Regions from separate parts of the Pseudomonas huanghezhanensis genome, predicted to be linked through region 1. Evidence: predicted binding sites of a transcription regulator. Region 1 holds the regulator's gene; the other holds the start of a gene.

Evidence for each region. The regulator FliA, encoded in region 1, starts transcription of late flagellar genes. The targets are predictions, from matches to a motif close to CTAAAGTTTNNNNNNNNNNNGCCGNTAA.
Region 2: the regulator FliA is predicted to act here: its motif matches at 3,619-3,646, upstream of OYW20_RS19625 (flagellar protein MotY).

Annotation. Positions count from the first base shown of each region.
Region 1 covers NZ_CP113949.1:1,980,286-1,994,998, reverse strand. Annotated here, with positions in the region: gene motD (flagellar motor protein MotD) at 1-244, opposite strand, end outside; gene OYW20_RS08895 (flagellar motor protein) at 255-995, opposite strand; gene OYW20_RS08890 (protein-glutamate methylesterase/protein-glutamine glutaminase) at 995-2,191, opposite strand; gene OYW20_RS08885 (chemotaxis protein CheA) at 2,241-4,526, opposite strand; gene OYW20_RS08880 (protein phosphatase CheZ) at 4,648-5,436, opposite strand; gene OYW20_RS08875 (chemotaxis response regulator CheY) at 5,456-5,830, opposite strand; gene fliA (RNA polymerase sigma factor FliA) at 6,096-6,836, opposite strand; gene fleN (flagellar synthesis regulator FleN) at 6,833-7,666, opposite strand; gene flhF (flagellar biosynthesis protein FlhF) at 7,785-9,137, opposite strand; gene flhA (flagellar biosynthesis protein FlhA) at 9,149-11,278, opposite strand; gene OYW20_RS08850 (hypothetical protein) at 11,729-12,121, shown strand; gene flhB (flagellar biosynthesis protein FlhB) at 13,114-14,253, opposite strand; gene fliR (flagellar biosynthetic protein FliR) at 14,255-14,713, opposite strand, start outside.
Region 2 covers NZ_CP113949.1:4,334,120-4,339,954, forward strand. Annotated here, with positions in the region: gene OYW20_RS19610 (hypothetical protein) at 57-608, shown strand; gene OYW20_RS19615 (hypothetical protein) at 947-1,222, shown strand; gene OYW20_RS19620 (argininosuccinate synthase) at 1,311-2,528, opposite strand; gene OYW20_RS19625 (flagellar protein MotY) at 2,657-3,565, opposite strand; gene pyrC (dihydroorotase) at 3,713-4,756, shown strand; gene rnt (ribonuclease T) at 4,753-5,430, shown strand; gene OYW20_RS19640 (bacterioferritin-associated ferredoxin) at 5,609-5,827, shown strand.

The DNA.
Region 1 (14,713 bases):
GTGGATCGGCCGGAGTGACGGTCCGCGGCTTCTGCTCGCCAATGGGGATCGGCTTGACGCTGCGCTCAGGCTCGTTGAACACCCCGACCAACGCTTCGGAGAGCAATTTATACTTGCCTTCGTTGAGTGAAGAAATCGAGTACATGACCACGAAAAACGCGAACAGCAAGGTGATGAAATCCGCGTAGGACACCAGCCAGCGTTCGTGATTTTCGTGCTCTTCGTGACGCCTGCGTCGGGCCATGGTCAGTTGATCACTCCATGAAGCCCTGAAGCTTCAATTCGATTGACCGCGGGTTCTCGCCTTCGGCAATCGACAGCAAACCTTCCAGCAGCATTTCGCGATAACGCGATTGACGCACAGCCACGGACTTGAGCTTGTTGGCCACCGGCAGCAGGATCAGGTTGGCCAAGGCCACGCCGTAAATGGTCGCCACAAATGCGACGGCGATTCCGCTGCCCAACTGATTGGGATCGGCAAGATTACCCATCACGTGAATCAGCCCCATCACCGCACCGATGATGCCCACGGTCGGCGCATAGCCGCCCATGCTTTCGTAGACTTTGGCGGCCTGGATATCGCGGGTTTCCTGGGTGATGAAATCCACCTCGAGAATGCCGCGAATGGTTTCCGGTTCAACGCCATCGACCAGCAACTGCAGGCCTTTTCGCGAGTAGGGATCGGGTTCGGAGTCGGCCACCGACTCAAGACCGAGCAGGCCTTCCTTGCGCGCGGTCAGGCTCCAGTTGATCACGCGATCAATACCGCCCGCCATGTCGATGCGGGGCGGAAACAGAATCCACAAAAAGATCTGGATCGCTCGCTTGAACGCGCTCATGGGCGTCTGCAAAAGGCACGCCGCGAGGGTGCCGCCAAGCACGATCAACGCTGCCGGGCCGTTGAGCAAGGCGCCCAGATGCCCACCTTCGAGAAAATTACCGCCGATAATCGCAACGAACGCGAGGATGATCCCGATCAGGCTCAACACATCCATCAGATGCACGCCTCGACGAGGTGGCGTCCGATGTCATCGAGGCTGTAGACCGCGTCCGCCAGATTGGCTTTGACGATGGCCATCGGCATGCCGTAAATCACGCAACTGGCCTCGTCTTGCGCCCAGATGTGGCTGCCGCCCTGCTTGAGCAGACGCGCACCTTCACGCCCGTCGGCGCCCATTCCGGTCAACACCACGGCCAGCACTTTGTCGCCGTAGGATTTGGCGGCAGAGCCGAAGGTGATGTCCACGCACGGCTTGTAATTGAGGCGCTCGTCGCCCGGCAGGATTTTCACCGCGCCACGTCCATCCACCATCATCTGTTTGCCGCCGGGTGCCAACAAGGCCAGGCCGGGACGCAGCACGTCTCCGTCTTCGGCTTCCTTGACGCTGATGCGGCACAGCTTGTCCAGACGCTCGGCGAACGCCTTGGTGAAGGCGGCGGGCATGTGCTGAATCAACACGATGGGCGCTGGAAAGTTGGCCGGCAATTGTGTCAGCACGCGCTGCAATGCAACCGGGCCGCCTGTGGACGTGCCAATCGCAACCAGTTTGTAGGCTTTGCGTTTGGGTGCCGGTGACGATGGCGCGTGCGAGGCGGTTGAATGACTGGCGCTGTGGCTGGACGCATGACTAGGCGCAGAAGCCGCAGCACGCGGCGCTGGCGCAGGGCGTGGGGTAACGGGCGAGTTGTGCAGCGCGCTGCTCGCAGACGCTGAACTGGAACTGGAACTGGAAGGCGATGGCGCGTGAGCCGGCGTCGGCGTCGGCGTGCTGCCGTAGCTGGAAGAACGACGGTTGCTCCGGGAAATGGTGTGGACCTTTTCACAGAGCATCTGCTTGACCTTTTCGGGGTTGCGCGAGATGTCTTCGAAATTTTTCGGCAGAAAATCAACCGCGCCAGCATCGAGCGCGTCGAGGGTCACGCGGGCGCCTTCGTGCGTCAGCGAGGAGAACATCAGTACCGCCGTCGGGCAGCGCTGCATGATGTGCCGAACCGCCGTAATGCCATCCATCATCGGCATTTCGTAGTCCATGGTAATCACATCAGGCTTGAGAGCCAGAGCTTGCTCAATGGCTTCCTTGCCATTGGTTGCAGTGCCAACTACTTGAATCGTGGGATCTGAAGAGAGAATTTCCGAGACGCGGCGACGGAAAAACCCTGAATCGTCGACCACCAAGACCTTGACTGCCATAAACACTCCATAGAGCGAAACGGGCCTGAAGCGGCCCGCTCACCTAGAATCAGATACGCCGTGCGGCGTAACGCTTGAGCATGCTCGGTACGTCAAGGATCAACGCAATGCGGCCATCACCTGTGATGGTGGCGCCCGACATACCCGGCGTACCCTGCAACATCTTGCCCAGCGGCTTGATCACCACCTCTTCCTGGCCCACCAGTTGATCGACGACAAAGCCGATGCGCTGGGTGCCAACCGTAAGAATCACCACGTGGCCTTCGTGCTGCTCTTCGTGAGCAGCGGAGCTGACCAGCCAGCGCTTGAGGTAGAACAGCGGCAGTGCCTTGTCCCGAACGATCACCACTTCCTGGCCATCGACGACATTGGTGGTCGACAGGTTGAGGTGGAAGATTTCATTGACGTTGACCAGCGGGAACGCAAACGCCTGGTTGCCCAGCATCACCATCAGCGTCGGCATGATCGCGAGCGTCAGCGGCACCTTGATGACGATCTTCGAGCCCTGTCCTTTGGTCGAGTAGATATTGATCGAGCCATTGAGCTGGGAAATCTTGGTTTTCACCACGTCCATGCCCACACCACGGCCCGACACGTCGGAAATCTCGGTCTTGGTCGAGAAGCCCGGCGCGAAGATCAGGTTGTAGCAGTCGCTGTCGCTCAGTCGGTCGGCGGCGTCTTTGTCCATCACGCCACGCTTGACGGCGATTGCGCGCAGTACTACCGGGTCCATGCCCTTGCCGTCATCGGAAATCGACAACAGGATGTGGTCGCCTTCCTGCTCCGCCGAGAGCACCACGCGACCGCCACGGGACTTGCCCGACGCCTCGCGCTCTTCCGGCAATTCAATGCCGTGGTCCACGGCGTTACGCACCAAGTGGACCAGCGGATCGGCCAGCGCCTCGACCAGGTTTTTGTCCAGGTCGGTTTCTTCGCCTACAAGTTCCAGGTTGATTTCTTTCTTCAACTGCCGCGCCAGATCGCGGACCAGTCGAGGGAAGCGGCCGAAGACTTTCTTGATCGGCTGCATCCGGGTCTTCATCACCGCGGTTTGCAGGTCAGCCGTCACCACGTCCAGATTGGACACAGCTTTGGACATAGCTTCATCAGCGCTGTTGGCACCCAGGCGCACCAGGCGGTTACGCACCAGCACCAGTTCGCCGACCATGTTCATGATTTCGTCCAGCCGTGCGGTGTCAACGCGCACGGTGGTTTCTGCTTCAGACGGACCAGGCTTCTCGGAAGCCGGCGCGGCTGCTTTGACCGGCGCGGGGGCAGGCTTGGCAACTGGGGCGGCAGCCGCCGCTTTGGCCGGTTCGGCCTTGGCAGGCTCGGCTTTCGCCGGCTCAGGTTTCTTGACAGGCGCAGCGGTGGCGGCAGCTGTCGCTACCGCTGGCTCGAACTTGCCTTTGCCGTGCAATTGGTCCAGCAGGTCTTCGAATTCGTTATCGCTGATTTCGTCCGACGGCTTGCCACTTGACGACGCAGCCGGAGCAGCGGGCTTGGCAAGTGCGGCAGGCGTTGCAGCGGCTGGCGGGGTATTGGCGCCCGCGTCAGCTGAAAACGTACCTTTGCCATGCAGTTGATCGAGCAGCGATTCGAATTCATCGTCGGTGATTTCATCGGAAGACTTGCTGACCACCGGTGCAGCAGGCGCCGGGGTTGCAACAGCATCCACCGCGAACTGACCTTTGCCATGCAGTTGATCAAGCAGCGACTCGAACTCGGCGTCCGTGATGTCATCGCTTGAACCGGCAGCAGGGGCAGAAGCCGCCACCACCGGCGTTACCGGCGCTGCACTGAGTGTCGGGGCACCGGCCGCCTGGGCCTTGACCGCATTCAGCGAGTCCAGCAGTTGTTCGAATTCGTCGTCAGTGATGTCATCGGATGGCGCTTCAGCCACTGGTTCGACCTCAACCGGAGCGGCCGCGACTTCATCGGCAGAAGCAGGCTCTGCCAGACGTGCCAGCGCTGCCAGCAGCTCTGGCGTTGCCGGGGTGACTTGAGTGCGCTCACGCACTTCACCGAACATACTGTTGACGGCGTCAAGCGCTTCAAGGACCACGTCCATGAGTTCGGCGTCCACTCGACGCTCGCCTTTGCGCAAGATGTCGAAGACGTTTTCGGCGATGTGGCAGCATTCAACCAGCTCATTGAGTTGGAGGAAGCCAGCGCCCCCTTTTACAGTGTGGAAACCGCGAAAAATTGCATTGAGCAGGTCCGCATCGTCCGGTCGGCTTTCCAGCTCGACCAACTGCTCTGACAACAGCTCGAGAATCTCGCCGGCCTCTACCAGAAAATCCTGAAGGATTTCTTCATCGGCGCCGAAGCTCATTGGGGGGGTGCTCCTAAAATTAACCGTCAACCGATCCAGGTCTTGCGCTGAGTCGCCAGTGGCAGAGCCTGATGCGGTCAAACAACACGCAGCAGGCTCATAACCTCTTCTTACTGAGAACCTAGAAACCCAGGCTGGATAGCAGATCGTCTACATCATCCTGACCGGATACGACGTCTTCACGTTTATCGGCATGAATCTGCGGACCTTCACCCTTGGAATGAAGTTTTTCTTGTTCTTTTTCCTGACGGAACACTTCCTGGTCATGTTCGATGCCGGCAAAGCGATCGACCTGACTGGCCATGAGCACCAGCTTGAGCAGATTGCTCTCCACTTCGGTCACCAACTGGGTGACGCGCTTGATCACCTGACCAGTGAGATCCTGGTAATCCTGGGCCAGCAAAATGTCGTTGAGGTGGCCGGCGACTTCATGGGTCTCCGTCTCGCTGCGCGTCAGGAAAACATCGACACGTCGCGCCAGATCACGAAATTCATCGGCACTGATCTCGCGACGCATGAAGCGCCCCCAGTCGACGCTCAATGCTTTTGCGTCAGCCGTGAGTCCGTGCATCAGCGGGGTGCTTTGCTCGACCAGATCCATCGTGCGGTTGGCAGCGTTCTCAGTCAGCCTGACCACGTAACCAAGACGTTCGGTGGCATCAGTGATCTGCGAGACTTCCTCGGCTTGCGGCATGTGCGGGTCAATCTGGAAATTGACGATTGCACTGTGCAGCTCGCGCGTCAGCTTGCCGACTTCCTGATACAGGCCTCGGTCGCGGGTCTGGTTAAGCTCATGGATAAGTTGCACGGCTTCGCCGAATTTGCCTTTTTCAAGGCTCTCGACCAGCTCCTGTGCGTGTTTCTTCAGGGTCGACTCAAAGTCACCCATTGACGAATCTTTGGAATCCATAGCGCCCTCGCAGCGAACATCAGCTATTGACGCGCTCGAATATCTTCTCGATTTTTTCTTTCAGAACTTGCGCCGTGAAAGGCTTGACCACATATCCGTTAACGCCTGCCTGAGCAGCTTCGATGATCTGCTCACGCTTGGCTTCAGCGGTGACCATCAATACCGGCAGACTGCGCAGACGCTCATCGGCACGCACCTGACGCAACAAGTCGATACCGGACATGCCAGGCATGTTCCAGTCAGTGACCAGAAAGTCAAAGGAGCCGCTTTGCAGCATGGGCAATGCGGTCATGCCGTCATCCGCTTCGGCCGTGTTGGTGAACCCAAGGTCACGCAACAGGTTTTTTATGATCCGCCGCATCGTTGAGAAGTCATCAACGATGAGGATTTTCATGTTCTTGTCCAATTCGACCTCCAAGCAGTCTTTAACGCGTCCAGCACCTGGACGCGCGTTCAATCAAAACCGGCACAGTTCCTTGACCGGGCTGTACGAAACGACGACGGGCTTGGCAAATCAACAGACGTGAAGTACGGCGCGACGCACGCGATATGCGCCTGTGCTGACCGGCTCCAGCCTTGTCTCTCTTGTTTCCCACGAACGCTCTGCACAGCCGGCTTTACAGGCAACACGGACCCAAAAAGGTCCGCCGCGTTGCCTGTCAACGCGCTCGCCACTCTCCCAAACGCCCTCGCAAACGAGCTGCGCACTGGCTATGTAACTGACTGACACGCGATTCGCTGACCCCCAGGACCTCACCGATTTCCTTGAGGTTCAGCTCTTCGTCGTAGTACAGCGCCAACACCAGCCGTTCACGCTCTGGCAGGTTGGCAATGGCATCGGCCAACGCGCTCTGGAAACGCTCGTCTTCCAGATCACGCGACGGCTCGAGCGACTGGCTTGCGCCGTCCTCGTGCAGCCCTTCATGTTCGCCGTCCTGCAGGAGGTCGTCGAAACTGAACAATCGGCTGCCCAAGGTATCGTTCAAAATCCCGTAATAATCATCGAGACTCAATTGGAGTTCGGCCGCAACCTCGTGATCTTTAGCATCACGACCTGTTTTTGCTTCAATTGCCCGAATCGCGTCACTGACCATGCGCGTATTGCGATGCACCGAACGCGGCGCCCAGTCACCTTTGCGCACTTCGTCGAGCATCGCGCCGCGGATACGAATCCCGGCGTAGGTCTCAAAACTCGCGCCTTTGGTGGAGTCGTACTTGGTCGAGACTTCGAGCAGACCGATCATGCCGGCCTGGATCAGATCTTCGACCTGCACGCTGGCTGGCAGACGCGCCAGCAAGTGGTAGGCGATCCGCTTGACCAGAGGCGCGTAGCGCTCGATCAGCTCGTATTGGGAATCACGGGATGATTTGCTGTACATGCGATACCCACTTGCTGTCATGACACAGGCCCCGCGCTGGTTTGATGCACCAGACGTTCGACGAAAAATTCCAGATGCCCGCGCGGATTGGCCGGCAACGGCCAGGTGTCCACCTTCTGCGCAATGGCTTTGAACGCCAGTGAGCATTTGGAGCGCGGGAACGCCTCATACACCGCACGCTGCTTCTGCACAGCCTTGCGTACGCACTCGTCGTAAGGCACGGCGCCGACGTACTGCAAAGCAACGTCGAGGAAGCGGTCCGTGACCTTGGTCAGCTTGGCGAACAGGTTGCGGCCTTCCTGCGGGCTTTGCGCCATGTTGGCCAGCACGCGGAAACGGTTCATGCCGTGGTCGCGGTTGAGCAATTTGATCAGCGCGTAGGCATCGGTGATCGAAGTCGGCTCGTCACACACTACCAGCAATACTTCCTGGGCTGCGCGTACGAAGCTGACCACCGACTCGCCAATCCCGGCAGCGGTGTCGATCACCAGCACGTCGAGGTTGTCGCCGATGTCGCTGAAAGCCTGAATCAAGCCGGCGTGTTGCGCAGGCGTCAGGTGAACCATGCTCTGCGTGCCCGACGCCGCCGGTACGATGCGGATGCCGCCCGGGCCTTGCAGCAGGACGTCACGCAGCTCGCACCGGCCTTCGATGACATCGGCCAGGGTGCGTTTAGGGGTAAGACCCAGTAGAACGTCAACGTTGGCCAGACCCAGATCGGCGTCCATCAACATGACGCGGCGACCAAGCTCGGCCAGTGCCAGTGAGAGGTTCACCGACACGTTCGTCTTGCCTACGCCGCCTTTACCACCGGTCACTGCGATAACCTGTACGGGATGCATGCTGCCCATGTTAATTGTTTACCTTGTCTTGCTTAGACCTAAGCCACATGTCGGGCTGCACGTTCGTTGTTTGAACAATGCCTGGCAGACCATCTAGGTGGGTGTATTCCAGTGTCATATTCTTCACCTAACCCACACGCTTGCCTGGGTTGTGATAAAGATCCGCAAACATATCAGCCATTGCTTCCTCGCTCGGCTCCTCCTGCATCTGCACGCTGACCGCTCGACTCACCAACTGGTGCCGGCGCGGCAAATGCAGATCATCCGGTATCCGTGGACCATCGGTGAGATAGGCCACAGGCAACTCGTGACTGATCGCCAGGCTCAACACCTCTCCGAGGCTGGCGGTTTCGTCGAGCTTGGTCAGGATGCACCCGGACAGGCCGCAACGCTTGTAACTGTGATACGCCGCCGTCAGCACCTGCTTCTGGCTGGTGGTGGCGAGTACCAGATAATTGCGCGACTTGATGCCACGCCCTGCAAGGCTTTCGAGCTGCATGCGCAGTGCTGGATCGCTGGCTTGCAGGCCTGCGGTGTCGATCAGCACCACGCGTTTGCGCAGCAGCGGCTCCAGCGCCTGAGCCAGTGACTGGCCCGGATCGACGTGGGTTACCGGAACATTCAAGATGCGTCCCAGAGTCTTGAGTTGCTCCTGGGCGCCGATACGAAAACTGTCCATGCTCACCAGCGCGATGTTCTGCGAGCCGTATTTGAGTACGTAGCGGGCCGCGAGCTTGGCCAGCGTGGTGGTCTTGCCCATGCCGGCAGGACCGACCATGGCAATCACACCGCCCTCTTCCAGAGGCTCTATCTCGGGGGTCGCGATCATACGGGCCAGATGCGCCAGAAGCATGCGCCAGGCGTGCTGCTGATCGTCGGTGTTGGGCACCATCGCCAGCAGGTCGCGAGACAACGGGCCGGACAGACCGACGCGTTGCAGGCGACGCCACAGATTGGCCTGCGACGGGCGACTGCCTTGCAGCTGATTCCATGCCAGTGAGCCCAGCTGTACTTCCAGCAACTCGCGCAGGCCATTCAATTCAGAACGCATCGATTCATAGGCGCGCTGACCGACCGCAGGCTCGCTCACGGCAGCGCGCTCTGCACGCTCAGCGGCGATGGCCGCGTGTACCGAAGGGCGGAACGGCTCGTCCAGCGTAGGCTCGATGTGTTTGTCGTCAGCGCTCAGCGGCAAGCCGGCGAACAGTTGGCGATTAACCGAAGCGTCCACTTCGCCACCGCCGCCCAGCTCAGCTTGAGCCGACACGATGCGCGACTGTGTCTTACGCAGTTCGTCTTCAAGTTCGATGTTCGGCACGCGCGGCGCCAGGGCCGACAGCTTGTAATCCAGCGCGGCAGTCAGTTCCACGCCACCTGCAATCCGCCGGTTACCGATGATGGCCGCCTCGGCGCCCAATTCATCACGAACCAGTTTCATGGCTTGTCGCATATCGGCGGCGAAAAAACGCTTAACTTGCATGACTCACTACCTCAGCCGTTCGGCCCGACAGTCGCTACGATGGTGACTTGCTTGTTGTCAGGAATTTCCTGATACGCCAACACATGCATGTTCGGTACTGCCAGGCGTCCAAAGCGGGACAACATGGCGCGAACCGGACCTGCAACCAGCAAGATCACGGGTTGCCCTTGCATCTCCTGACGCTGTGCTGCTTCGATCAACGAGCGTTGCAGCTTTTCAGCCATGCTCGGTTCGAGCAGAACGCCTTCTTCCTGACCCTGACCTGCCTTCTGAAGACTATTGAGCAATATCTGTTCCAACCTTGGCTCAAGCGTGATAACAGGCAGCTCCGGCTCAATGCCCACAATGCTTTGGACGATTGCGCGGGACAATCCGACCCGCACTGCGGCCACCAACGCGGCGGTATCTTGACTCCGCGCAGCGTTGTTGGCGATGGCTTCCGCGATGCTGCGAATGTCGCGCACCGGCACTTGTTCGGCGAGCAACGCCTGCAACACTTTGAGCAGCGCAGACAACGAAAGAATACCGGGGACCAGTTCCTCAGCCAGCTTGGGCGAGCCCTTGGCCAGCAACTGCATCAATTGCTGCACTTCTTCGTGGCCGATCAGCTCATGAGAGTGCTTGTAGAGAATCTGGTTCAAGTGGGTCGCCACCACAGTGCTGGCATCGACCACGGTGTAGCCGAGCGATTGCGCCTGGGCACGCTGGCTGATTTCGATCCAGACCGCTTCCAGGCCAAACGCCGGGTCTTTGGCGTTGATACCGTTGAGGCTGCCGAACACCTGACCGGGGTTGATCGCCAGTTCGCGGTCCGGGTAAATCTCGGCTTCGGCCAGGGTCACGCCCATCAGTGTCAAGCGGTAGGCGCTGGGCGCCAGATCCAGGTTGTCGCGGATGTGAACGGTGGGCATCAGGAAGCCCAACTCCTGGGAGAGCTTCTTGCGCACACCCTTGATCCGCGCCAGCAGCTGACCACCCTGATTGCGGTCCACCAGCGGGATCAGGCGATAGCCCACTTCCAGGCCGATCATGTCGATGGGTGTGACGTCGTCCCAGCCCAGCTCTTTGGATTCCTGAGAACGGGTTGGCGATGGCAGCAGGTCCTGTTGACGCTTGACCTCCTGCAGGGCCATGACTTTGACCTGATCCTGTTTCTTCCACAGCAGATACGCGGCACCGGCCGCCACCAGCCCAAGGCTGATGAACGAGAAGTGCGGCATGCCCGGCACCAGACCCATGACGATCATGATGCCCGCCGAAACAGCCAGCGCCTTGGGCGTGCTGAACATCTGGCGATTGATCAGCTTGCCCATTTCTTCCGAACCGGAAGCACGGGTCACCATGATCGCAGCGGCGGTGGACAGCAACAGTGATGGCAGTTGCGCCACCAAACCGTCACCGATGGTCAGCAGTGCGTAAACCTTGCCGGCGTCGGCGAAGGTCATGTTGTGCTGGAAGATACCGACGAGCACACCGCCGATGAGGTTAATGAACAAAATCAGCAAACCGGCGATGGCGTCACCGCGCACGAACTTGCTGGCACCGTCCATGGAACCGTAGAACTCGGCTTCCTGGGCGACTTCCAGACGACGGGCCTTGGCCTGTGGCTGATCGATCAGACCCGCGTTGAGGTCGGCGTCGATCGCCATCTGTTTGCCAGGCATCGCATCGAGGGTGAAACGCGCGCTCACCTCGGAGATACGGCCGGCACCTTTGGTCACTACCACGAAGTTGATGATCATCAGGATCGCAAACACCACGATACCCACCACGTAGTTACCGCCAATCACCACCTCACCGAAGGCCTGGATCACCTTACCGGCAGCGGCGTGGCCGTCTTGACCGTGGAGCATGACGACACGTGTAGACGCGACGTTGAGTGCCAGGCGCAGCAGCGTGGCGACCAGCAGGATGGTCGGGAATACCGAGAAGTCCAGGGGCCGCAGTGCGTACACGCAGACCAGCAGGACGACGATGGACAGGGCGATGTTGAACGTGAAGAACACGTCCAGCAGGAACGGCGGCATGGGCAACATCATCATTGCCAGCATGACCAACAGCAGCAATGGCACACCCAACTGCCCACGGCCTAGACCGGACAGGTTGCTGCGGGCACTGCTGAGTAATTGAGAGCGATCCACCGATTTTGTACCTGCGCGCTAAACCAAACTTTTGACGCCTTGAGGCGACTTAACGGAGATATTGCAAAAAGGGGTCCAACTCTTGGCGTCGTAAAAAAATATCAGAGTGCTAGCATCAAGAAATGGGGATTACTGCACAATGCGGGGTCTTGGCCGCATTCCTCATCGGCGGGACTTCGAAATCTGTAGATGCGAATTCATTCGCAAGATGCAGGCAAAGCAAACTGCTCCTCCGGGCAGAATCAAAATCCCGCGAACACCGCAACCTCCCCGCGAACGCCGCTAAACCCTGTAGGAGCGCACGAGCAGCGCGAGGCCGCGATGGGCTGCGTAGGAATACGGCGAGCTCAAAGTGGGATTGTTCTGAATTTACTGAAACCGTGCCCCTACTCATCGTAAGCCGTGCCCCTTTCCTTATCCTCCCGCCTCGCTTACTTCAAGGGCAGGAAGATGGCATCCGGTATCAAACCTTACGTACGCATCAATGACCGAATGCAGCGCTATGCAACGCTCAAGGTACGGGTAGGCGGCGGCGCAAAATTCGAACTGCTAAACAGGCATTTTCGCAGCGCCATGGTCATGCCTGGGGAGTTCATCGTCGTGGGAGACGAATCAACGTTGAAGGTGACTGCCGAAGAATCTGAACTGGCTGGGTTGGGAAACATCGTTCACCACCAACTTTTGCAGAATCAGGCCGGAAGTGATGGCCGAGTCCTCGAAAACTATGACTTGCTGCAAAACATCCTTAACTATGGATCGCTGGGTATTGGCTCAGCGACCGGTGTCTGGAGCAAACATCTTGCCGGCGTACAGAACACACTTGAAAACATCGAACAGCTTTAGCAATTAATGCTCAAGCGCGGGACGCCCATTGCACGACAACAGTTTATTAACCAGCGAAGATTGCTGTTTGCGACGCTCGATACGCAACTCAAAGGTATCGCCCGTTGGGGCACTGGTTTACGTAACCGCGGCTCTATCAAAAAGATGCTGGGGTTATCGACCAAGCATTATCTGCATACATGAGAGCTTCAAAACTACGCGCAGAGAATCGGTAATATCGCCAAGGCTTCGAAGTTGCTTAAGCATGGCACCGGAATCGGGATTGCATTGAACATGATGGCGACGGCGTTGGAGATAAGAGAGGCCTGTTCGACGGGCCGCCAGGTAGTGTGCACAAAAGCGAAATACGTAGAAGGCGCGAAGCTTGTCGGCGGGGTAGGAGCAGGATTATGGGCTGGAGGAATAGGCGCAACTGCCGCCATGACAGCCTGCGTGGTGGTCTTCGGCATTCCGACCCTTGGTGTGGGGGCTATTGGATGCGGGATTGTTGGCGGTGCAGCGGCAGCCTACGGAGGGGGTATGCTTGACGAAGCGGGGGGAGGAAAGCTGGGTGAAGTGCTATATGAATGGAGGCCCTGTTGTCATATGTTGCAACAGGATGGATGTTTCTCATTTTGCTCGTAGCAATGAGCATTCACAGTGTCGGCTCTTACATTTTTTTCGAATGTATCTTGAGATCATCGAAGATCACTTGAGCGATATCGTGCTTACCCAAAAACACCAGAACTACTACGGCGACAGTTATCTCGGAAGAAGAATGCGGGAAATATGAGTGATACTCATGATCATGATGCCCGGCATGTATACAAAACAGGAAGTAATCGAACCCTGGAAAATACAAAAAGTGCCGCCAGCATTACAATTTTTTATCAAACTTCACTGGCATTCATCGCTGATCATAGCAGCCGCCATGATACTGCTATATTACTTCCGACTGCGGCTAGGAGTGCCTGAATCCAGCCCTACAAAACCCCGGATACCCATGCCTATCCTCAGGAATCACGCTTCAAATCCGGCGGAATCGGTAAATCATCGCCCAGCGGATTGGGCCGTTTGCCGCGGCCGGAGTGGTACTGACGGATCTGATAGACGTAGGCCAGCACTTGCGCCACGGCCAGATACAAACCAGCCGGGATTTCCTGGTCTAACTCGGTGCTGTAGTAAATCGAGCGCGCCAGGGCCGGCGACTCCAGCAGCAGAACCCCATGCTGGGCGCCGATCTCGCGGATTTTCAACGCGATGAAATCACTGCCCTTGGCCAGCAGCACCGGCGCCCCACCCTTGTCCGCATCGTACTTGAGCGCCACGGCGTAGTGGGTCGGGTTGGTGATGATCACATCAGCCTCGGGAATGGCCGACATCATCCGCCGCTGCGACATGTCCCGCTGCAACTGACGAATCCGCTGCTTGACCTCAGGCCTCCCTTCGCTGTCCTTGTGTTCGTCGCGCACTTCCTGCTTGGTCATCAGCAGTTTCTTGTGCGCTTCCCACAACTGCACCGGCACATCGACCACCGCGATGATGACCAGCCCGAAGGACATCCATAACGTGCTCCACCCCACCAGTTGTAAGCTGTGGATGATCGCCATTTCAATAGGCTCGTGGGCAATGGCGACCAAGTCGTTCTTGTCCTTGGCCAACACCACCATCGCGACAACCAAAACAATCAGGAATTTGGCGAACGACTTGACCAGCTCGATCAGCGATTTGGGGGAGACCATCCGCTTAAGCCCGGCTGCTGGGTTCATGCGGCTGAACTTGGGCGCCAGCGAGCCCGCCGCAAAGAGCCACCCCCCCAGAGAAATGGGAGCGATGAACGAAGCGATCATGAGCGACACCAACAGAGGCTGAATCGACAGCAGCGCCGCTTTGCCCGACGCCATGACCATCAACCCCATGGAGCGCTCATCCATGATCGCCTCGCGGGAGATGGTGAAATTGTCGCGCATCAACTGCATCATCATTTCGGCCATGGAGCCGCCGAACGCCAACAAACCGGCAGCCCCGACGATCATCACCACCACGGTGTTGAGTTCCTTCGACCGGGCGATCTCGCCCTTCTCTCTGGAATCCTTCTTTCGTTTGTCCGTGGGGTCTTCTGTTTTGTCCTGACCGTTCTCGTTTTCGGCCATATCAGCGCGCCCTGACCATGTCGCGTAGCAACTGCAAAGCGTCGACCGCCAGCGGTTGGTACTGAGTGAGAATGTCGCCGAGGGTGATCCACAAAATCCCCATCCCCAGCACCAGTGTCAGTGGAAAACCGATCGAGAAAATATTCAGTTGCGGCGCCGCCCGGGTCATGACGCCCATCGCAATGTTGACCACCAGCAGCGCAGTGATCGCCGGTAACACCAGCACCAGCGCAGCGCCCATGACCCATCCAAACCGCAACAATAACTGCCAGATGTTGGCGACCACCAGCCCTTCGCCGACCGGCAGCGTGGTGAAGCTTTCAATGAGGGTTTCGAAGACCACCAGATGCCCGTTCATCGCCAGGAACAGCAACGTCACGAGCATGGTGAAGAATTGCCCGATCACCGCCACCGACACGCCGTTGACCGGATCGACCATCGACGCGAAGCCCATGCCCAT
Region 2 (5,835 bases), 2.3 Mb from region 1:
CACGCACGCCATGAGTCGTCTGCCGGGTCGACACCCTATTAAAAAAGGAATAAATTATGAACAAGAAAGTACGGACTTCACCATCGCCTAAAACTACCAGCTTGAAACTTGCAGCCGCTGTCCAGCTGTTCATGGACAAAGGTGGCGTGATCAATACGGTGCAAAACGGACAGTCAGGGGAAAGTTCTTCAGACTCCCATATGATTGAAATCCAGGAAACCGGGCCTGATGACGAGACGCTATATAGCGCCAAAGTGGAATTGCTCAGGGGGTTGGTTGCCAAAGGTGCAGGGGTCTCTGCCTTGCAATATTCATTGAGAATGAACAGGAAGGACATCAAACGGTTGGCGGCGGATAACGGGCTAACCATCCGCTGCAGCCAACCTGTAGGAGGCAACAGGCCCACAAGACAAAAAGAATCAGGTGCAGAAGACGATGTCGTTGCTGGCCATGCCATGCATTATTCAAGCTTGGGTTACTCAGCGCCCGAAATAGCACAACTGTTGAATCTGAGTGTCCGCGATGTCTGGAACATCGCCAAAGCGTACCGTATTGAATTCAAGCAGCCCAAGACGGCAGCGCCCGACGGCGAACCTTCGCAGGATTGACGTAGCACGGTCAGGCCCGACATTAGCAGTAGGAAAATACGACTAGCCCCCCTGTTGCACGCTGAAATCCAGAACCGGAATAAACGATAGCATAAGTGGGAAAAGACGACTCTCTGCCAAGTTTTTTTACTGCCACATAGAAGACCTTCACAAAGGTCTTGCGTTTAAAGGCCGCGCATAAAAAAAATCGAAAACCAGCGGCTGACTGTTGCCTCAGCCAATGTTTTTCCTTGAGATAAAAACGGCTAACGTTAGGTGAGAGGCTCGGCCATTAAGCATGAGCATCCCCTGACGCTGCATTTAATTAATGCTCGCTTATATTCAATAACGGAAAACCTATGTCACGACTAAAAGAGTTTCATGACCTTGAGCACGCACTCAAGATCCATATGGCACGGCTGGAAGCACTTAAAACCGAAACAGAACTAACTACCGAACTGGAGTTCGAGAAGAAGCTGACAGCGCTGATGAAGCGTTTCAATAAAGGCACCGAGGATGTCATAGAGATGCTCAGATGGCAACCAAGTGTCGTGAGCACTTCCGTCCACGAAGATAAACCAACGTATGCCGTTGACGTCGCGTTGCCGAAAAAGAAACCTGCAGCGAAACGTTAATTATCATTTCACTGATACTCAGGGATAAATATTTCCAGAGCCCATAAAAAAAGCAGCCTCAGTGGGCTGCTTTTCTCATCACCGCGAATCAGAACAGCTTGCGGTTCTTATTAGCCGCGATACGCATGCGCAGCGCATTGAGCTTGATGAAACCGGCAGCATCGGCCTGGTTGTAAGCGCCGCCGTCCTCTTCAAACGTCGCGATATTGGCATCGAACAGCGAGTCATCAGATTTACGGCCGGTCACGATCACGTTGCCCTTATACAGCTTCAAGCGCACGACACCATTCACGTGAGCCTGGGAGGCGTCGATCATCTGCTGCATCATCAAACGCTCAGGGCTCCACCAGTAGCCGGTGTAGATCATGCTGGCGTACTTGGGCATCAACTCGTCTTTGAGGTGAGCAACTTCACGGTCGAGGGTGATCGACTCGATGGCACGGTGGCCGCGCAGCATGATCGTGCCGCCTGGCGTCTCGTAGCAGCCGCGGGACTTCATACCCACATAGCGGTTTTCGACGATATCCAACCGGCCGATACCGTTCTCGCCGCCGATGCGGTTGAGGGTCGCGAGCACGGTCGCCGGGGTCATTTCAACGCCGTCCAGAGCAACGATGTCGCCGTTGCGGTAGGTCAGCTCAAGGTAAGTCGGGGTGTTGGGCGCGTCCTCTGGGGACTTGGTCCACCGCCACATGTCTTCTTCGTGCTCGGTCCAGGTGTCTTCCAGCACGCCGCCTTCATAAGAAATGTGCAGCAGGTTCGCATCCATCGAATACGGAGATTTTTTCTTGCCGTGGCGCTCGATTGGAATGGCGTGCTTCTCGGCGTAATCCATGAGCTTCTCGCGGGACAGCAGGTCCCACTCGCGCCATGGAGCAATGACTTTTACGCCCGGCTTGAGTGCATAAGCGCCCAGCTCGAAACGAACCTGGTCGTTGCCTTTGCCGGTGGCGCCGTGGGAAATGGCGTCGGCGCCGGTTTCATTGGCGATCTCGATCAGGCGCTTGGCGATCAGCGGACGAGCGATGGAAGTACCCAAGAGGTACTCGCCTTCATAGACAGTGTTGGCGCGAAACATCGGGAATACGAAATCGCGTACGAACTCTTCGCGCAGGTCGTCGATGTAGATTTCTTTGACGCCCATGGCTTGCGCCTTGGCGCGTGCAGGCTCGACTTCTTCGCCCTGACCGAGATCGGCAGTAAAAGTCACCACTTCGCAGTTGTAGGTATCCTGCAGCCACTTGAGGATTACCGAAGTATCCAGGCCCCCGGAATACGCGAGAACTACCTTGTTTACGTCCGCCATGCCTTTACTCCAACGCGTTGTACGGAAAACCGGCGATTCTACCGTTCCAGCACGTGGATTTACAGTGTCGCGACAGCTTGTGACGACGAAGCGACAAGTTATGTCGATTCAGCGACGCATTCAGGCCCTCAGGAAGTCGCGCCAGCAGTGCCTGCTGCGGCGACCGGCACGGGTTTGTTTTCCGGTGCTACGCGCTCCAGATGAACGTTCACGCGGCGGTTTCGTGCGCGATTGGCGTTGTTGGTATTGGGTACCAATGGATACCGCTCCCCGTGAAAACGCAAGGTCACCTGATCTTCGGGGATGCCATTGGCCTTCAAATAATCCATCACAGCCAGCGCTCGTCGACGCGACAGATCACGGTTAGTCAGGCGGTTGCCGCTGTTGTCCGAGTGGCCGTCCAGTTCAACGTGGTTAACCGTAGGGTCAGCCTTCATATACGCAACCATCACGTCCAGCTTCGCTTTGGCCGGTGCGTCAAGATCAATCCCGCCGCCAGGAAAACCAATTTCAGATTGCTTGACCTGTTCGAAGTTCATCGGCAGAAGCTTTGTAGTACATATCTGAAAATCGCTGAATGCTTTGCTGAACTTGACCGGCAGCAACCGAACCTCCATCGCGCCGCCGCCATCACGAGCAACGTGTCGGATCACCGGGCTGCGCCCGTCCATCAAACCGCTGATTAAACGGCCTGCCTGGGCTTGAGATGTGTTGAAGGGAATTTGCCCGTTCACCACCTTCACGGCACCGAGATTCAAATCCCCCCTGCCCGGCTGCCAAGGCGCAGCCGCTGCGAGCAAGGTGGCAGAGCCCGCCCCCAGCCCGTAGCCGGTAGACTTTAGCCTGAACGTCGCTTGCTCTCCCGCCCGTCGCACGAACTCGCCCGCACCAAAGTCGGTAATCGGCTGAGTCAGACGGCATTCGAACTGATCGCCTTCTACCTTCCACTCGATGTTCTCCAGACGCGTCTGGAAAGTGAGAGCCATGGCCGGCAAGCTGACAAACACGCTGAGCAGGGCTAGATATCGCTGGCGCACGGGAGGCTCCACAAAGATTTTTCCGCATTACAAAATTTATTGCTTACACGTCGCTATCGGTTACTTCCTACAAAACTTGATAGCGAGTGCCTGGAGGAGTCTTTTCCGGTAGCATTCCCAGCGAGTTTGACCCGCCTGGAATTCCCAATGTCCGACCGCCTGACCCTCCTGCGCCCCGACGACTGGCACATCCATCTTCGTGATGGCGCTGTTTTGCCTCACACCGTCGCGGACGTCGCGCGCACTTTTAGTCGCGCAATCATCATGCCCAATCTGGTCCCTCCGGTACGCAACGCCGAGGAAGCCGACGCCTACCGTCAGCGTATCCTTGCCGCACGCCCCGCCGGCAGCCTTTTTGAACCACTGATGGTTCTCTACCTGACTGACCTGACCCAGCCCGAAGACATCCGCGCCGCCAAGGCAAGTGGTTTCGTGCACGCTGCCAAGCTGTACCCGGCCGGTGCAACCACCAATTCGGATTCTGGTGTGACCAGCATCGACAAGATTCTGCCAACGCTGGAGACCATGGCTGAAGTAGGTATGCCGTTGTTGGTCCACGGCGAAGTCACACGCAGCGACATCGACGTATTCGACCGCGAAAAGATCTTTATCGACGAGCATCTGCGCCGGGTCGTGGAGCTTTTGCCAACGCTTAAAGTGGTGTTCGAACACATCACCACCGCCGAGGCCGTGCAGTTCGTGAACGAGGCCTCTGCCAATGTGGCAGCAACGATTACGGCCCATCACTTGCTGTACAACCGCAACCATATGCTGGTTGGGGGCATTCGCCCGCACTTCTACTGCCTGCCTATCCTCAAGCGCAACACGCATCAAGTCGCCCTGCTGGACGCAGCAACCAGCGACAGCAGCAAGTTTTTTCTGGGTACGGACTCCGCGCCACACGCCCAGCACGCAAAAGAAGCTGCGTGCGGATGTGCGGGCTGCTACACAGCCTTTGCCGCAATCGAGCTGTATGCAGAAGCGTTCGAGCAACGTAATGCGCTGGACAAGCTGGAAGGCTTTGCCAGTCGCAACGGTCCGGCGTTCTACGGGCTACCGGTCAACAGTGACACCATTACCCTGATTCGTGACGAGTGGACTGCGCCAACCAGCCTGCCATTCGGCGAGCTTTCTGTTATCCCGCTGCGCGCCGGTGAAAAACTGCGCTGGCGCCTGGAGAAAAACGCGTGAGTGAAGACCAATACGACGACGAACAGGAAGGTTCTGGCGGCGGTACCGGCTCCAGGCATCCAATGGCAGCGCGTTTTCGCGGCTACCTGCCCGTCGTTGTCGATGTAGAAACCGGCGGTTTCAACTCTGCGACAGATGCACTGCTGGAAATTGCTGCTGTCACGATCGGCATGGACGAAAAGGGTTTTGTGTTCCCCGAACACACCTACTTCTTCCGGGTCGAGCCGTTCGTAGGCGCCAACATCGAAGCAGCTGCACTCGAGTTCACGGGGATCAAGCTCGATCATCCGCTGAGAATGGCCGTGAGCGAAGAAACTGCGCTCACCGACATTTTCCGTGGCGTGCGCAAGGCGTTGAAGGCCAATGGCTGCAAACGCGCGATTCTGGTAGGCCACAACGCCAGTTTCGACTTGGGCTTTTTGAACGCCGCTGTTGCCCGAATGGACATGAAGCGCAATCCGTTTCATCCGTTCTCAAGCTTCGACACGGCGACACTGGCCGGACTGGCGTACGGGCAGACCGTGCTTGCCAAAGCCTGCCAGACCGCTGACATCGATTTCGACGGTCGTGAGGCTCACTCCGCCCGGTATGACACCGAGAAAACCGCTGAGCTGTTCTGCGGGATCGTTAACCGCTGGAAAGAAATGGGCGGCTGGGAAGACTTTCACGATTGAGTGAGTCTTCACCCGCGATCAAACCGGCCCAAGTGGCCGGTTTTTTTTAGTATTCAGCCGCGCTATGGCACCGCTCATCGGGCTTCACTGATGAAGGGGGAAGTAGTTTTGACAAGCATTCTCATTAACATTAGTATCCATCGCATTGAGCCAATCACTCAGCGACGGTCTTTTATTTATGTATGTATGCCTCTGCCAAGGTGTTACTGACGGACAAATCCGCGAAGCGATCATGGAAGGATGCTGCAGCTACCGCGAAGTGCGCGAAACCCTGAATGTCGCCAGTAAATGCGGTAAATGTGCATGCCTTGCCAAGCAAGTCGTACGGGAGACGCTGACCGACCTCCAGGTTAGCCAGGCTGCACTGGCTTATCCGGCAGAATTTTCAGCCGCCTGAACACCGAT